Regions from separate parts of the Brucella intermedia LMG 3301 genome, predicted to be linked through region 1. Evidence: predicted binding sites of a transcription regulator. Region 1 holds the regulator's gene; the other holds the start of a gene.

Region 1 (7,347 bases):
GCTCGCCCTGGCCTCGATAATCCGCCCGCCCTCAAAGCGAACCGCGATATTCTCGATCAAGGTGCCCTGATGCGACAAAGGCTTGGTGCTGGTCACATGGCCTTCGACACGAAGAGCGTGGGGCGTCGTAAACACTTCCTCCGTCGGGATGTTCGGATTGCAGGTGATGCCGTTTTTCGCAGTGGACGCGCCGCCGTGCCATTCATGGCCGTCGGCAAGCCCAACAGTCAGATCAGTGTTCGGCCCCTTGAAATGCAGGGCGCTATAAGCCTTGCCGTTCAGGAAGCGGGTGCGGGTACGAAGTGCTGCATTATGTGCAGCCCAGGCGCCGACCGGATCATCGACATCGACGCGCGACGCCGCGAAGATCGCCTCGGCCAGCTTGCGGGTCGCAACATCTTCCGCGTCGTTTGGAAACATGAGCTGCGCCCATGCCGGATTGGGATAGGAGATGATGTTCCAGTTGATGTCGAAACCGGCGATCTTTTCCAGCGCCGGCTGATAGGCCTTTGAATTGGCGCGGTTGGCGCGTGAAACCTTGGCCGGGTCCTGGCTTGAAAGCAGCATCGGATTGTCGGCTGCGATGGCCAGACGGGCAGCGCCGTCCGAATAGGCCTTTGCCATGCCTTCATAAAGCCAGCTTGCCGCACGGTCGAAACTCGCATCCGATGCATTCTCGTACCGGGCAAGCGCCATTTCATCATCCGCGAAGAACGGCGTTACCAGCCCGGCTCCGGCCTTGTAAGCATGCTTGGCGATGAGGCGCACCAGCGGCAGCGCCACGACCGGCGCGGTGATGACGAGATCCTGCCCCTCGCGCAATTGCAGACCGACACGAACGGCGACTTCCGCAAGACGTTCAAGTTTCACCGGATCGATGACTGGGTTCAGCTGTTCAGGAGCCATGGGTGGAAGACCTCTTTGGATATGGAATCACCGACAGTTTATCAGACGGCATAATTTCACCACCTTTTTTCCTGCCTTTACGCTATAGTATTCACGCGGTCAGTTGCAGAAGAAAGCAGACAGCAATGAATAAGAAAGTGCTTATCTTACTGGGCATTACCGGCCTTCTGACCGGCTGCGTAACGATGACGCCCGAACAGCGCCGTGCAGCTGACGAACAGACCTGCCAAAGCTATGGTTTCAAACCCAGGACCGACGCTTTCGCCAATTGCCTCATGCGGCTCGATCTCGATCGCAGGGCCGACAGGCGCGCCTGGCAGAATCAGGTCGATTTCTATGATGCTCCGATGGTGATCTATCGTCCGGTCTATCGGCCCTGACGCCTTCGCTGAAAACAACTGCAATCTGCCATTGAAATCAAAACGCCGGTCGGATTGGACCAGACCGGCGTTGCAGAGCATCCGATTATAAGCGCTTCTTAGAGCGGAGCTTCGGGACGGTCCTGGGAGAGAAGAAGCGCGCCGATTGCGTCAGCCTGCTTCTGGCTCGCCGGAGCATAGCCAAGCGAGGTCGGCTGCGGGGCCGTGGTATCGAATTGCGGCTGGTAGGACGCCATCTGCATATGCTGTTCCTGCTGGGGGGCCGCAACACCGCGATGACGCACTAGACGGTCACTGCGCGCCTGAGGACCGACGCCGCTGTTCTGGTCTGCGCTTTGAGCCTTGGAAGCCTCCGCCAGTGCCACCTGAACAGTCGGTTCCGTTCCCGGAACCGGACCGGTCTGCGGCAGGGTCACATCATAAGATGGATCCTGCGGAACAGAAGGCGATTGCGGCGAATATGCGAGGGCAAGATTGTATGGCTCCTGCGGGACCGGGTTCTGCAGCGAGCCATCGCGGTTGCGCTTTTCATAGAAGGAATTGCCACCGGCGACGAGCACATAGTGCATGTTGTTGTAAGGGAACCTCAGGCCCGCCGTATGGAAGAACATGGCGTTCTTGAGTTTCGGATGGCGCTGCCCCTTCAACACTGCATCGGCAGTCGCCTGAACATCAGGCAGCGCCCTGGAATCCATCCTGCGGGTGAGGACGCCCGGCGCAAACTGGTTCTTCTGGCCAACGACGCCGCAAATCGTATCGGGATAACGGCCCGATGCGAGACGGTTCATGACGACCGTGCCGACAGCGAGAAGCCCGTCGGGGCTGGACCGGTTCGATTCGAAGAACATCGCGCGCTCAAGGCATTCCTTGTCACGCGCTGTGTAGGTGTAGGTCTTCACGCCATTGACGGATTTGACGTGGCTTGCCGCCGTCTTTTCCGAATTGGCTTTTCCCGTGGTTCCGGTCGTCGTGCATCCGGTGACCACGAAAGGCGCAACCACCAGCCCGACAAGAACGGGCAATTTCCACTTCGCGGCGCGCGTCAATGGCTCAATCTCATGTTAGGACCCTTAACTGATCCAGTCATTCGTTCAGGCAGACACATCCGGAATGATGCGCGCGAACGTCTGACTGCGGTGCAAGTCAAAGAGGACGAAGATCAAAATCGTACGTCCTACTGTCGCTCAATCGAATTCAAGGTTTTGGAATTTTTAGGCCAAAAAAAGGCGAAGGGTCAAATCCCAACGATGCAGGCAGCGGTCATACAGCCTGAAACGAAATCCGAATCGAGAGTGCGAATATGCCTACAAGCCCTTTAAATATATTAATAATTTATTAACGAGAATTACGAATTCAGATAAGGCATTGATTTAATGCGATACAAATTCCCGCAATACACGCCATATCGCTGCCTTAATTCGCTTTTGCTTGGATGGTTTCTCCATCACGTCCGCGCTGCTTCGAATGATCTGCAAAAATTCTGTTTCCCATGGGTTCCGTGGGTTGTCGTCAACTTTGGAAACAGATTTGTAACATCGCGTGAAAATGCGTGATTGGCGCGCAGTTTTGGTCGGGCCTATGCGAATCGGATCAACGTTGCCGCAGGCTGATCATCCGCAAACGGCCCGCCACGATGAAAATGGCGGGCCGATCAGGAGCTATATCTGAGAGTTTGAATGACGGTGTCGATCAACCGAAAGAATAACCGGCACCGCGAACGGTGCGGATCGGATCGAGCGCGCGACCGACATTGATCGCCTTGCGCAGCCGTCCGACGTGGACGTCCACCGTGCGATCGTCCACATAGATGTCCGGACCCCAGACGCCATCCAGAAGCTGGCTGCGCGAGAAGACACGGCCGGGCGACATCATGAAATATTCGAGCAGTCGGAATTCAGTCGGTCCGAGACGGACCTCCTTTTCCTTGCGGTAAACCCGATGCTGCTGACGGTCCAGAACAAGGTCGCCCACTTTCAGCACATGCGAAAGAATGCTCGGATTGGACCGGCGCAGCATCGCCTTGACGCGCGCCAGAAGTTCCGGCGTCGAAAACGGCTTTACCACATAATCGTCGGCGCCGACGCTCAACCCGCGGACGCGTTCGCTTTCCTCGCCACGCGCCGTCAGCATGATGATCGGCAGGCGCTCGGTTTCCGGCCATTGGCGCAGGCGGCGGCACAATTCGATGCCCGAAACCCCTGGCAGCATCCAGTCCAGAATAAGCAAATCCGGCACATTCTCGCGCAATGCGATTTCGGCCTCGTCGCCGCGCAGCATGGTATCGACCTGGTAGCCCTCTGCCTCAAGATTATAGCGAAGCAGCACGCTCAGCGCCTCTTCGTCTTCTACCACAGCGATTTTGGGTGCCTGTGACATCCAGTATTTCCCTATCCAAATGCGGCGGGCGGTGGATACAATCCCCCCAATCGACCGCGTGCCGCCGCGCTATTCACTCATTCTCAGCCGTCGGACTCGGGATCACTCCAGGTCCGGTCGGATGCAGTTCAGGGTTTACGCGCCTCATCCACGACAATACCGTGGCTCAGGTCTTCCTTGGGCCGCTCAGCCGGCATTTGCAGGCCGGTCACGATGTAATAAACGGTCTCCGCGATGTTGGTCGCGTGATCGCCGATACGCTCGATATTCTTGGCGCAGAACAGAAGATGCGTGCAGGCGGAAATATTGCGCGGATCTTCCATCATGTAGGTCAGCAATTCGCGGAACAGTGACGTGTACATGGCATCGATCTCATCATCGCGGTCACGGACGACATTGATCTGCTGCACCGAGCGCGACGCATAAGCGTCGAGCACGTCCTTGAGCTGGGTCAGCGCCAGTTCGGCCAGCGTTTCCAGACCACGATAGAGCTTTACCGGCTGACGCGATTCCGAAACGGCGGCAACACGCTTGGCAATGTTCTTGCCCAGATCGCCAACGCGCTCCAGGTCGGCGGAGATGCGGATCGAACCGATGATCTCGCGCAGGTCCACGGCCATGGGCTGGCGCTTGGCGATGATCATCACGGCCTTGTCGTCGATCTCGCGCTCGCTGGCGTCGAGGATGAGATCGTCGGAGATGACGCGCTGTGCGAGCGCGTTGTCCGCATTGACGATAGCGGCGACCGACTGCTCGACCATACGTTCCGCATGTCCGCCCATTTCGGCGATCTTGTGGGTGAGAAACTTCAATTCCTCATCGTAGGAGCGAACGGTATGCTGAGACGGCATAGTAGACCTCGTAATATAAATTGCGGGGAAGCCGCACTGTCTGTTGAAACGCAGTTCCGGATCAGCCGAAGCGTCCGGTGATATAGTCCTGCGTGCGCTTTTCGGTCGGCGCGGTGAACATGGTTTCCGTGTCGCCCACTTCGACCAGATTGCCGAGGTGGAACATGGCTGTGCGTTGCGAAACGCGCGCGGCCTGCTGCATGGAGTGCGTGACGATCACGATCGTATAGTTCTGGCGCAGTTCGTCGATCAGCTCTTCCACCTTCGCGGTTGCAATCGGGTCGAGCGCCGAGCACGGTTCGTCCATGAGGATGACTTCCGGGCTGACCGCAATCGCGCGCGCAATGCAAAGACGCTGCTGCTGGCCACCGGAAAGACCGGTGCCCGCATCGTGCAGACGATCCTTCACTTCCTCGAACAGGCTCGCCTTCTTCAGGCTCGTTACGACGATTTCCTCCAGATCGGCCTTGGTGCGGGCGAGACCGTGGATGCGTGGGCCGTAAGCGACGTTTTCATAGATCGACTTGGGGAACGGATTCGGCTTCTGGAACACCATGCCGACGCGGGCCCGCAGTTCGACGACATCGATCTTCGGATCGTAGATGTCCTCGTTGTCGAGCGTGATCTTGCCGCCGACCTTGCAGCCTTCAATCGTATCGTTCATGCGGTTGAGCGAACGCAGGAAGGTAGACTTGCCGCAACCGGAAGGGCCGATCAGCGCTGTGACCATCTTTTCCTGGATTTCCAGATCGACGTCGAACAGAGCCTGCTTCTCCCCATAAAACACGCAGACCTTGTCGCCGCGCATCTTTATGGAACTGGCGTTGGCGTTCATTTTTTCTCCTACGGCTTTCTCGAGAGATCGTTCAGTCATCAGGTTCATAGCTTTCGACTCCCGTTTACCAGCGGCGCTCGAAGCGGCGGCGCAGAATGATTGCTGCAATATTCATCACGGCAAGGAACAGAAGCAGGACGATGATAGCGCCTGACGTGCGTTCCACAAAGGCTCGTTCTGCTTCGTTTGCCCACATATAGATCTGCACCGGCAAAGCAGTCGCCGGTTCCATCGGCGTTGACGGTACGTCGGCGACGAAGGGCCACCATGCCGATCAGCAGAAGCGGCGCGGTTTCACCAAGCGCATGGGCAAGGCCGATGATCGTGCCGGTCAGGATGCCGGGTGCGGCAAGCGGCAGGACATGGTGGAAGACCATCTGCGTTTTCGACGCGCCGAGGCCAAGGGCCGCGGAACGGATCGATGGCGGCACGGCGCGAAGCGCGGCGCGGGTCGCGATGATGATGGTTGGCAGCGTCATCAATGTCAGCACCAGACCACCGACCAGCGAGGCGGAGCGCGGCAGGCCGAAGAAGTTGATGAACACCGCAAGCCCGAGCAGGCCGAACACGATGGACGGGACCGCCGCCAGATTGTTGATGTTCACCTCGATCATGTCGGTGAAGCGGTTCTTCTTGGCGAACTCTTCCAGATAGATCGAAGCAGCAACACCGATCGGCAGGGAAAGGCCGAGAACGATGAGCATCATGTAGAGCGAACCGACCAATGCCACCCCGAGACCGGAGGTTTCCGGACGGCTGGATGCGCCGAAGGTGAAGAGGCCCGTATTGAAGGACTCCTTCATCACGCCTTCTTCCGAAAGCGTCCTCATCCATCCCACCTGACGGTCCGAAACCTTGCGATTCGCCTCCGGTACCGAAAGATCGATCTGCCCCTTGAAGGCGGAATCGATGTCCGCGCCCGCCAGAACCGGAACGACCTGTGTCGTGCCGATGAGCGAGGGGTTGTTCATCACGATCTCGCGCAGCTGAATGCGCACGCCGTCCGAATAGAAACGGCCAAGGTCCCGCATTGCTGGTCGATCTGTCGTCGAAACACCAAGCTTTTCAGCCAGAGCGTTGCGCACCAGCAGCGGATAATTGGCCGTGATCAGCACATTCGGATCGGCCGCGCGCTTGTTGCCCGGATCGATCACGCTCTCTTCAAGCTTTACCGGCAGATAAAGCGTCGTCTGCCAGAAGGCGGTATAGCCCTTGGAGAAAACCGAGAACAGGAGCGCGCACAGGAAGAATACGCCGATGGCAATCGCAGCAATACCGTAATAGCGGAAGCGACGTTCGGCAGCGTAGCGGCGTTTCAGTCCGATATCGCGACGCGTCGGCTGTGCCGCGGCGCCGCTGGCATTAAAGGTCGTATCGGTCATTATTCGTACTGCTCCCGGTACTTGCGCACGATGTGCAGCGCAAAGATGTTCATGATCAGCGTCAGGACGAAAAGCGTGATGCCGAGTGCAAAGGCCACCAGCGTCTGCGGCGAATTGAACTCAAGATCGCCGGTCAGCTGGTTGACGATCTTCACCGTGATGGTGGTCATCGCCTCGAAGGGATTGATGTTGATGCGCGCCGCAACACCTGCCGCCAGAACCACGATCATGGTTTCGCCGATGGCGCGCGAGGCAGTCATCAGAAGTGCGCCCACGATGCCCGGCAATGCCGCCGGAAGGACCACCCGCTTGATGGTTTCGGAACGGGTCGCGCCGAGACCAAGCGAGCCGTCGCGCAACGCACGCGGCACGGCAGTGATGATGTCATCGGAAAGCGAGGATACGAACGGGATCAGCATCACGCCCATGACAAGACCGGCGGTCAGAACGCTCTGCGCCATGATGAAACCCTGCCCGCCAGCAATGGCGATGGACAGATCGCGCAGGAAAGGTCCGACGGTCACGAGCGCAAAGAAGCCGTAGACGATGCTGGGAATACCGGCCAGAAGCTCCAGAACCGGCTTGACCACGGTGCGCACGCGCGGCGAAGCATATTC
Region 2 (7,347 bases), 920 kb from region 1:
CGGATACCACGGACGCCGTAATCGGCGGTTATGCCCTTCACCAGCCCCATGAGAGCCACCTTCGAGGTTCCGTAAACCGACATGCCGGGTATGCCGACGCTCGTGCCGACAAATGTGGAGGTGAAGATGATCGAGCCGCCGCCCCGTTCGAGCATGAGGGGGATTTGCGATCTTGCTCCCAGAAATGCGGAAGTGAGATTACCCGCCAATACCGCTTCCCAATCGTCGGGCGCGATTTCGGCAAGCGGCGCGATGGGACCGACGGTTCCGGCATTGTTGAAAGCAATATCGAGCCCGCCGAATTCATCTTTCGCCGCTGCCACCAGCGCCGCATGGGTCCGGGCTTCCGACACATCGCCGGCAACACAATGCGCCTTTCCGCCAAACGCCGCGATCTCCTGTGCGACGCGCTCAAGGCCCGCGAGTCCGCGCGCGTTCAGCACCAGCGACGCGCCTTCTCTTGCAAAGAGCAATGCCGCCGCACGTCCTATCCCGGACGACGCGCCGGTAATGATTGCAACCTTGTCCTTCAAGCTGGTCATAGTGAACCTCCATGATTTCGTGGAGGTTCCGATTAGAACCTCGGTCGCAACGCAACTATCCGTTTCTTGCGTTGGAAGATCGAAACCGTCCTGGAGGAAAATTGTCAGCCGGTCTGTAAGCCGGGTTCTGTATGGCCGGGCTTGCGCCCGACGTGGCAGCCATTCATCTGGGACGGATGTCGCCACCCGCCTCGTGCAACCCACCCGGACGGCTGATCCGGAAACCGATTGCCGGCCCTTGCGAACCGACGCGCCGTCCCTATTCGGTTTTGCTCCCGATGGGGTTTACCGTGCCGCCTGCATTGCTGCCGACGCGGTGGGCTCTTACCCCACCCTTTCACCCTTACCCCGTCATCCCTGCCGTTTCGTCATTGCAACGGTACGGAAGACGGGGCGGTCTGCTTTCTGTGGCACTATCCCTGGGGTCACCCCCGCCGGGCGTTACCCGGCATCGTGTTTCCATGGAGCCCGGACTTTCCTCACCTGCCGCCTTTCGGCATATGACAGGCGCGGCTGCCCGACCGACTGACACGGCGCATATAGCAACGATAGCGCGACAGTGAAACCGGATTTCGAAAAAATCTCGTCACAACAGAAAAGCCGACAGTGTTGCCACTGTCGGCTTTCCGTTCGCATCAGGCTGCCTGTACTCTACGCGACCGCTGACGCAAATCTGTTAGAGAGCGCGCATATAGGCCTTGACCGAGCTGCAGTACTTCGCAGAGGTCGGGTTCATGCGCGTTGCGCCGTGACCGGCATTGTATTTCAGAATCGTGCCACAGGTGCTTCCGCCGCCGAGCTTCTGCGCCATGGCGAGATACTTCATGCCGAACTGGATGTTCGTGGACGGCTCGTAGAGGCCCTTGGCGGAGCCGGTGTAGCCGAGGCTGCGAGCGGTCGAGAGCTTGATCTGCATCAGGCCGATTTCACCGGCCTTGCCGCGCACATTCGGCTGGAAATTGCTCTCGTGACGCACAACCGCATGGGCAAGTGCGGAGGGCACGCCATAGGTCGACGCATAACGGTTGATGATGGTGGAATAGGCGCCACCCTTGGCGTTACGGGCGGTCGTCGTGTCTTTCGACTGCGAGCGCTTGCCGGTGGAACCCTTTGTGGCCGGGGCCGCACGGCGGCTGACGACCGATGCCTTCTTGGGCGCTGTGGTTGGCTTTTCCGCCGTGGCAGACTTGTTCTGCTGGCGTGCCTTGAGGAGAGCTGCGAGGTTGGTCGGTTCAGTTGAAGGGGCACTCAGCGCCGGATTCAGGCCAAACGAACTCATCGCGCCGACAAGGGCGCTAACAACAACAAATTTTACTTTCATAACCTACCGTCTTGAAACGTTTCTTTTGTCAGACCGCCTGTCTTGGGGGAGACGATCCTGTTTTTTGATCCCGCCCGATATGGCCCGTAAGAGCCCGTGACCGCTGGGATTGACGAATGAATTGGCGGGGAAATGCAGCTGAAGATTGGTTGCAAAAGTAAAATAGTCTTACAGGTTGCAACATTAGCGATTCATGCGCGGCCGCAGCGAACCGCCGTCACAGCCCCGCTGCAACGGGACTGGATCGATCTATTTTTATGAAAACATTACGAAAATCTGAAATGTTGCCCTTAGACAAACAGATCACTCGTGCCGCTTCAGGCGGTAACATTTTGCAGGGAAAAAATCAGCCTGTAGAGGGTATCTATGGTAGAAACATCGGCCACGCCGTCCACATTCTGTGGCCGAAAATGGCGCTGAAAGGCCTTAATCACGGTCTCCGTATCCTCATCGAAGATGCCAGTGATGGCAATTCCGTAGCCGTAAAGCGCCAGCATGGACTGCAAGGCTTCGACCGGCTGGCCGTTTTCGCCCCTTGCGAGAAACCTTCCGCCGCGGATCGGCGTCGGCTCGATGTAATGGGCGATACCTGCCTCATGAAGCCGCTTCCACGGAAAATTATGGCCGGGATCGGTCTTGCGGGACGGAGCGATGTCCGAATGGGCCAGCACATTCTCCGGTCTGATGGCCTGGCGCTCGCATATGTCGCGGCAAAGGCGGATAACCGCCTCGATCTGTGCATCCTTGAACGGCGGATAATCCTGGAGGTTGCCCGGGTTGACGATCTCTATGCCGATGGAAGCCGAATTGATGTCCGTTTCGCCCTTCCAGAAGCTCTGGCCTGCGTGCCAGGCCCGCGCCTTTTCGGACACCATCTGCACGATCCGCCCGTCTTCATGGACGAGATAATGCGCGGAAACTTCCATATCCGGCGACTTCAGGACCTGCACCGCTTCTTCGGCGGTTTCCAGACCCGTATAGTGGAGAATGAGAAAGGTTGGCATCTTGCCGTCGCGGCGCGGACCGAAATTGGGCGACGGGTCAAGCATTGCACCGACGAAATCAGGCCGGACAAGCGCCAGCTCCTCCAACAATTCGTTCTCGATTTCGTGTGCGCTGCTCATGCAGCCTCCAGATTCTTCTCGATACTCGCCCAGGCTGCGTTTATCGCCGCAAGACGCCTGTTGGCAATGGTTATGAATTCGAGCGGCAACCCTTCGGCCACCAGCCGGTCAGGGTGGTGTTCCTTCACCAGTGCGCGATAACGCTTGCGGGCCATATCGAAGGACACGCCGCGCTCCAGCCCCAGAATGGCGTAGGGATCGTCAGCGCCGCGCTGGACATGCCGGATCGCAATACGGTCGAAGGCCGCCTCGTCATAGCCGAAAATATCCGCCACGCCTGCAAGAAAGGTCATTTCCTTTTCGTGCACATAGCCATCGGCGGTGGCGATATGAAAAAGCCCGTCGAGGATGTCTTCCAGCAGATGACAGTCGGTCTGACCCTCACTGCACAATCCGGCAAGCTGACGCGCATAGGATTCGTAGCCCGCAACATCCTGTTTGGCGAGATCGTAGAGCCGCGCGACATGCGCCGTCTCTTCCTTAGGCACCGCGAATATATCCTGAAAGGCGCGAATTTCATCCTGGGTGACAACCCCGTCCGCCTTGGCCATCTTGGCGGAAAGCGCGATCATCGCGATGGAGAAAGCCACCCGGCGGCGCGTGTCGGCATCGCCTTCAAAAACGGTGCGCACGGCTTCGATAACGCCAGTAATGGCATTCGACGCCACGGACGTGACGAACTCACCGATGCGGACCCAAATCGACATGGCACTTTTCTATAGAATTCCGAAAGGACTGAAAACCGCCTAGGCAGGCGAAAATTGAAAAAACAAACATTTAGAAAGAATATCGAACCGCAGGCTGAGAGCCTCAATCAAAAAGCGTCGGGCCGTCGCGAAAATGGTGATTTTCGAGTACCGAAGCGGAACGTACTTAAGGTTACGTGAGCACCGGAATACAGAAAGGCGTCATTTGCAGACCGGCATGACGACTGTTGGACCAGGCTCTTACATTATTGCTGGGGCTCGCGGTCGTTGAAGGAGCGCTGTGCGGCAGCAGCCGCAGCCTCTCCAGCCGCCTGTGCCTGCTCATCCGTCTGGCCCACCGACTGAGCGGCGGCAACCGCATTTGCGCGCGCCCTTTCGATGGCGGCGGCTTTTTCTTCCGGGGTCACCACGCCTGAACTCTCGCGAAGCGACTTGACCAGATCGGGACCTTTTTCCGTGCCCGTGCTTTCTGCCGGCTTGGCAGGCTGCGAAATGGCGGCAGCGCCCTGCTCTCCGCCATTGGTCGTGGCAGCGCTTTCGTCATCTCCCTTGCCGCATGCGGCAAGCGCAACGAGAACGATCGCAGAAATGAAAAAGAGAAAGTTACGGTTCATGACGAAAGCCATAACCGAACCGAGCCTGCGTTGAAACACGGAAAACGCAGAGCGCCCGTCTTTTCCCACTGTGGTTGCCTTAACGTTCATGTCAAATCCGAAACCGGCCGAAGCCGTCAAGCACGAATGGCGACCCGACACCGGATCGCCATCCGCCTGCAAAGCAGTCACGACATCGCACCCTTAGTTGGAAGGTGCGGTCCCCGTACCCGGCGTCGATGGTGCCGGGGTGGCCGGAGTGGTCGGCGCTGGCGTCGTGTCATTGTTCGAAGGCGCTGCCGGCGTGGATGGTGCCGGTGCGTTGTTCGTGTCGTCCTTCTTGTCGTTGCAAGCTGCAAGACCGAGAAGCGATACGGCGGCGACAGAAGCAATCAGAAACTTCTTCACTTAGGCTCTCCTTCCTAGGTTAGGCTCTTGGCCTGGTTTCAGGCATCAATGGCAAGCTTTGCCAAACGCCTCTCTGTTTCTCCGTGCGTGGCCGGTTTGCCCGGCCAATCACCTTTACGGTCGCTCATCGACACAGAAGTCCTGTCGACTGAGACCTTCACAGGGAAAAACGGCAACAGCGCGGAAAAGTTCTCTCAAATAGTCTTACCGAACGTAATAAAGCGACAGTATTACAGGGCAGTAGCCCATTTTTTCCCGTTTATAAGCCCGCAATTATTTCGTCACGTCCCTGTCATTGGACGATGTTTAACTTTGCAAAATCGAAGTCGGGATTCGAGGATCAGGGGAACTTTTGATGACAGAGCAGGCAACAGACGGCACAATTCTCAAGCGTGCTGTGACACAAAACAACGCTCTTTCGCGCGCGGGCTTTTCCGAAAGATTGTTCGCGTGGCTGTTCAAGGGGCTGGTCTATCCGCAAATCTGGGAAGACCCGGAAGTCGACATGGCGGCACTTGCCATCGAGCCCGGCCACCGCATCGTCACCATCGCTTCCGGCGGATGCAATGCCATGTCCTACCTGACCGCCGATCCGGCATGCGTGGAAGCGGTCGATCTCAATCGGGCGCATGTCGCGTTCAACCGGCTTAAGCTCGCCGCCGTCAAAAACCTGCCTGATTACAACGCTTTCTACCGCTTCTACGGCAAGGCCGATGACAAGACCAATCTGGCGGCCTACAAGCGCTTCATCCGCCCGCACCTCGACAGCGAAAGCCGCGCCTATTGGGAAAAGCGCAAGTGGAACGGCCGCCAGCGCATTTCCATTTTCTGGCGCGACCTCTACCGCCACGGTTTGCTTGGCGTCTTCATCGGCATGGGTCACCGCGTTGCGCGGCTCTATGGGATCGATCCGCGCGACATCTTGAAGGCGCGCACCATGGAAGAGCAGCGCAGTTTCTTCGACACCGCGCTGGCGCCGCTTTTTGAAAAACGCATGGTGCGCTGGGCGACGGCCCGCAAATCGTCCCTGTTCGGGCTCGGCATACCGCCACAGCAATATGATGCCCTTGCTACCGCCGGGAATGGCGACATGGCGCTCGTCCTGCGCAGCCGCCTTGAGAAACTCGCCTGCGGCTTTCCCCTCACCGACAATTATTTCGCGTGGCAGGCCTTCGGGCGCGGCTATAGCGGCAATGAGGAGACCGGTCCGCTGCCGCCCTATCTGTCGCGCAGCAATTTCGAAACGGTGCGGGCGCGTGCCGACCGCATGACAGTGCAAAACGCCAGCTATACCGATTTTCTCGCCGCCAAGCCCGCCGCTTCCGTCGACCGCTATATCCTGCTGGATGCGCAGGACTGGATGAATGACGAGCAGCTCAACGCGCTGTGGATCGAAATCACCCGCACGGCCGCGCCGAACGCCCGCGTCATCTTCCGCACTGCTGCTGAACCGAGCCTGCTTCCGGGACGGGTAGCGCCCGAGATACTGGATCGCTGGGAATATCAGGCAGACGAGTCCCGCGCCCTGCATGATCGCGACCGCTCGTCGATCTATGGCGGCTTCCACCTCTATATCTTGAAGGATGCCTGACATGCTGCGCAGCCCATGGAGCGTTCAGGGTATGGACCACGCCAACCTCATGGATCGGGTCTACCGTCGTCAGCGGCATTTCTACGATGCAACCCGCAAATACTATCTTCTGGGTCGCGACCCCATGATTGCGGGGCTGGACGTTCCCCGCAACGGCACGGTTCTGGAAATCGGCTGCGGCACGGGCCGCAATCTGGTGAAGACTGCCGAACGTTATCCTGACGCCACGCTCTTCGGCATGGATATTTCCGCGGAAATGCTGGATACCGCCCGCCGGGCGGCAGAGCGCGTCGGCATCGAAAGCCGCGTCCGCCTCGACCGGGCCGACGCAGCGCAATTCGATCCGGAGCGATTGTTCGGACAAGCGGGCTTTGACCGGATTTTCATTTCCTATGCGGTGTCGATGATCCCGCAATGGCAATCGGTCATCCGGGAAAGCGTCCGGCACCTCAATGCGGGCGGCGAACTGCATATCGTCGATTTCGGCGATCAGTCTCGCCTGCCGCGCTGGTTCGCAAAAGCTCTGTTCAAATGGCTGGAATGGTTCCACGTCACACCACGCAGCGACCTTTTTGCGGTTTGCGATCAGCTCGCGCAGGAACGGCACGCCACTGTTGAAAAGCGCATTCTGTATCGCGGCTTTGCCTGGATAGCGGTCGTTCGTTCGGCGATGCCAGCCACTTCAACAGATTAGCAGCAAACTTGCCCGGCAGACTGGTGACGTCCGCCTCCGGATCGCGTAACCGTTAGAGGACTGATTCGCGACACGGAACCACTATATGAACCGTCTGGCCAGCTGCAGCATTCTCGCCCTCGGCGCTTTACTTCTTTCCGCCTGCACGACGGTGGACTACGACTTTTCCGACGTAAAGAAATCAGGTGGTTCGGTAGCCCGCATTCCACCGCCGTCAGGCCCGGTGAAGGCGCCCCGTTTCGGGGATCGCGACCCGCACGACTGGACCGGCAAGACGCCGTGGCACTATCCGATCCACGGCACGGACGTTTCCAAGTACCAGACCAATATTGACTGGAGCGCCGTTCGCGCCAGTGGCATTTCCTTT

The links. The regulator PhoB, encoded in region 1, activates phosphate uptake and scavenging genes when phosphate is short. The targets are predictions, from matches to a motif close to TGTCATNNANCTGTCAT.
Positions count from the first base shown of each region.
Region 2: a site for PhoB is predicted at 4,975-4,991, ahead of OINT_RS07770 (BtaA family protein). Genes of this name have one in related genera too.

Region 1 covers NZ_ACQA01000001.1:2,548,406-2,555,752, reverse strand. Annotated here, with positions in the region: gene OINT_RS12275 (aminopeptidase) at 1-906, opposite strand, end outside; gene OINT_RS12270 (hypothetical protein) at 1,032-1,286, shown strand; gene OINT_RS12265 (cell wall hydrolase) at 1,385-2,332, opposite strand; gene phoB (phosphate regulon transcriptional regulator PhoB) at 2,976-3,662, opposite strand; gene phoU (phosphate signaling complex protein PhoU) at 3,791-4,513, opposite strand; gene pstB (phosphate ABC transporter ATP-binding protein PstB) at 4,575-5,348, opposite strand; partial or broken gene pstA (phosphate ABC transporter permease PstA) at 5,413-6,730, opposite strand; gene pstC (phosphate ABC transporter permease subunit PstC) at 6,730-7,347, opposite strand, start outside.
Region 2 covers NZ_ACQA01000001.1:1,627,690-1,635,036, forward strand. Annotated here, with positions in the region: gene OINT_RS07740 (SDR family oxidoreductase) at 1-542, opposite strand, end outside; RNA gene rnpB (RNase P RNA component class A) at 643-1,071, opposite strand; gene OINT_RS07745 (lytic transglycosylase domain-containing protein) at 1,219-1,863, opposite strand; gene OINT_RS07750 (N-acetylmuramoyl-L-alanine amidase) at 2,181-2,987, opposite strand; gene OINT_RS07755 (J domain-containing protein) at 2,984-3,694, opposite strand; gene OINT_RS07760 (hypothetical protein) at 3,940-4,398, opposite strand; gene OINT_RS07765 (hypothetical protein) at 4,492-4,695, opposite strand; gene OINT_RS07770 (BtaA family protein) at 5,051-6,286, shown strand; gene OINT_RS07775 (class I SAM-dependent methyltransferase) at 6,288-6,980, shown strand; gene OINT_RS07780 (glycoside hydrolase family 25 protein) at 7,066-7,347, shown strand, end outside.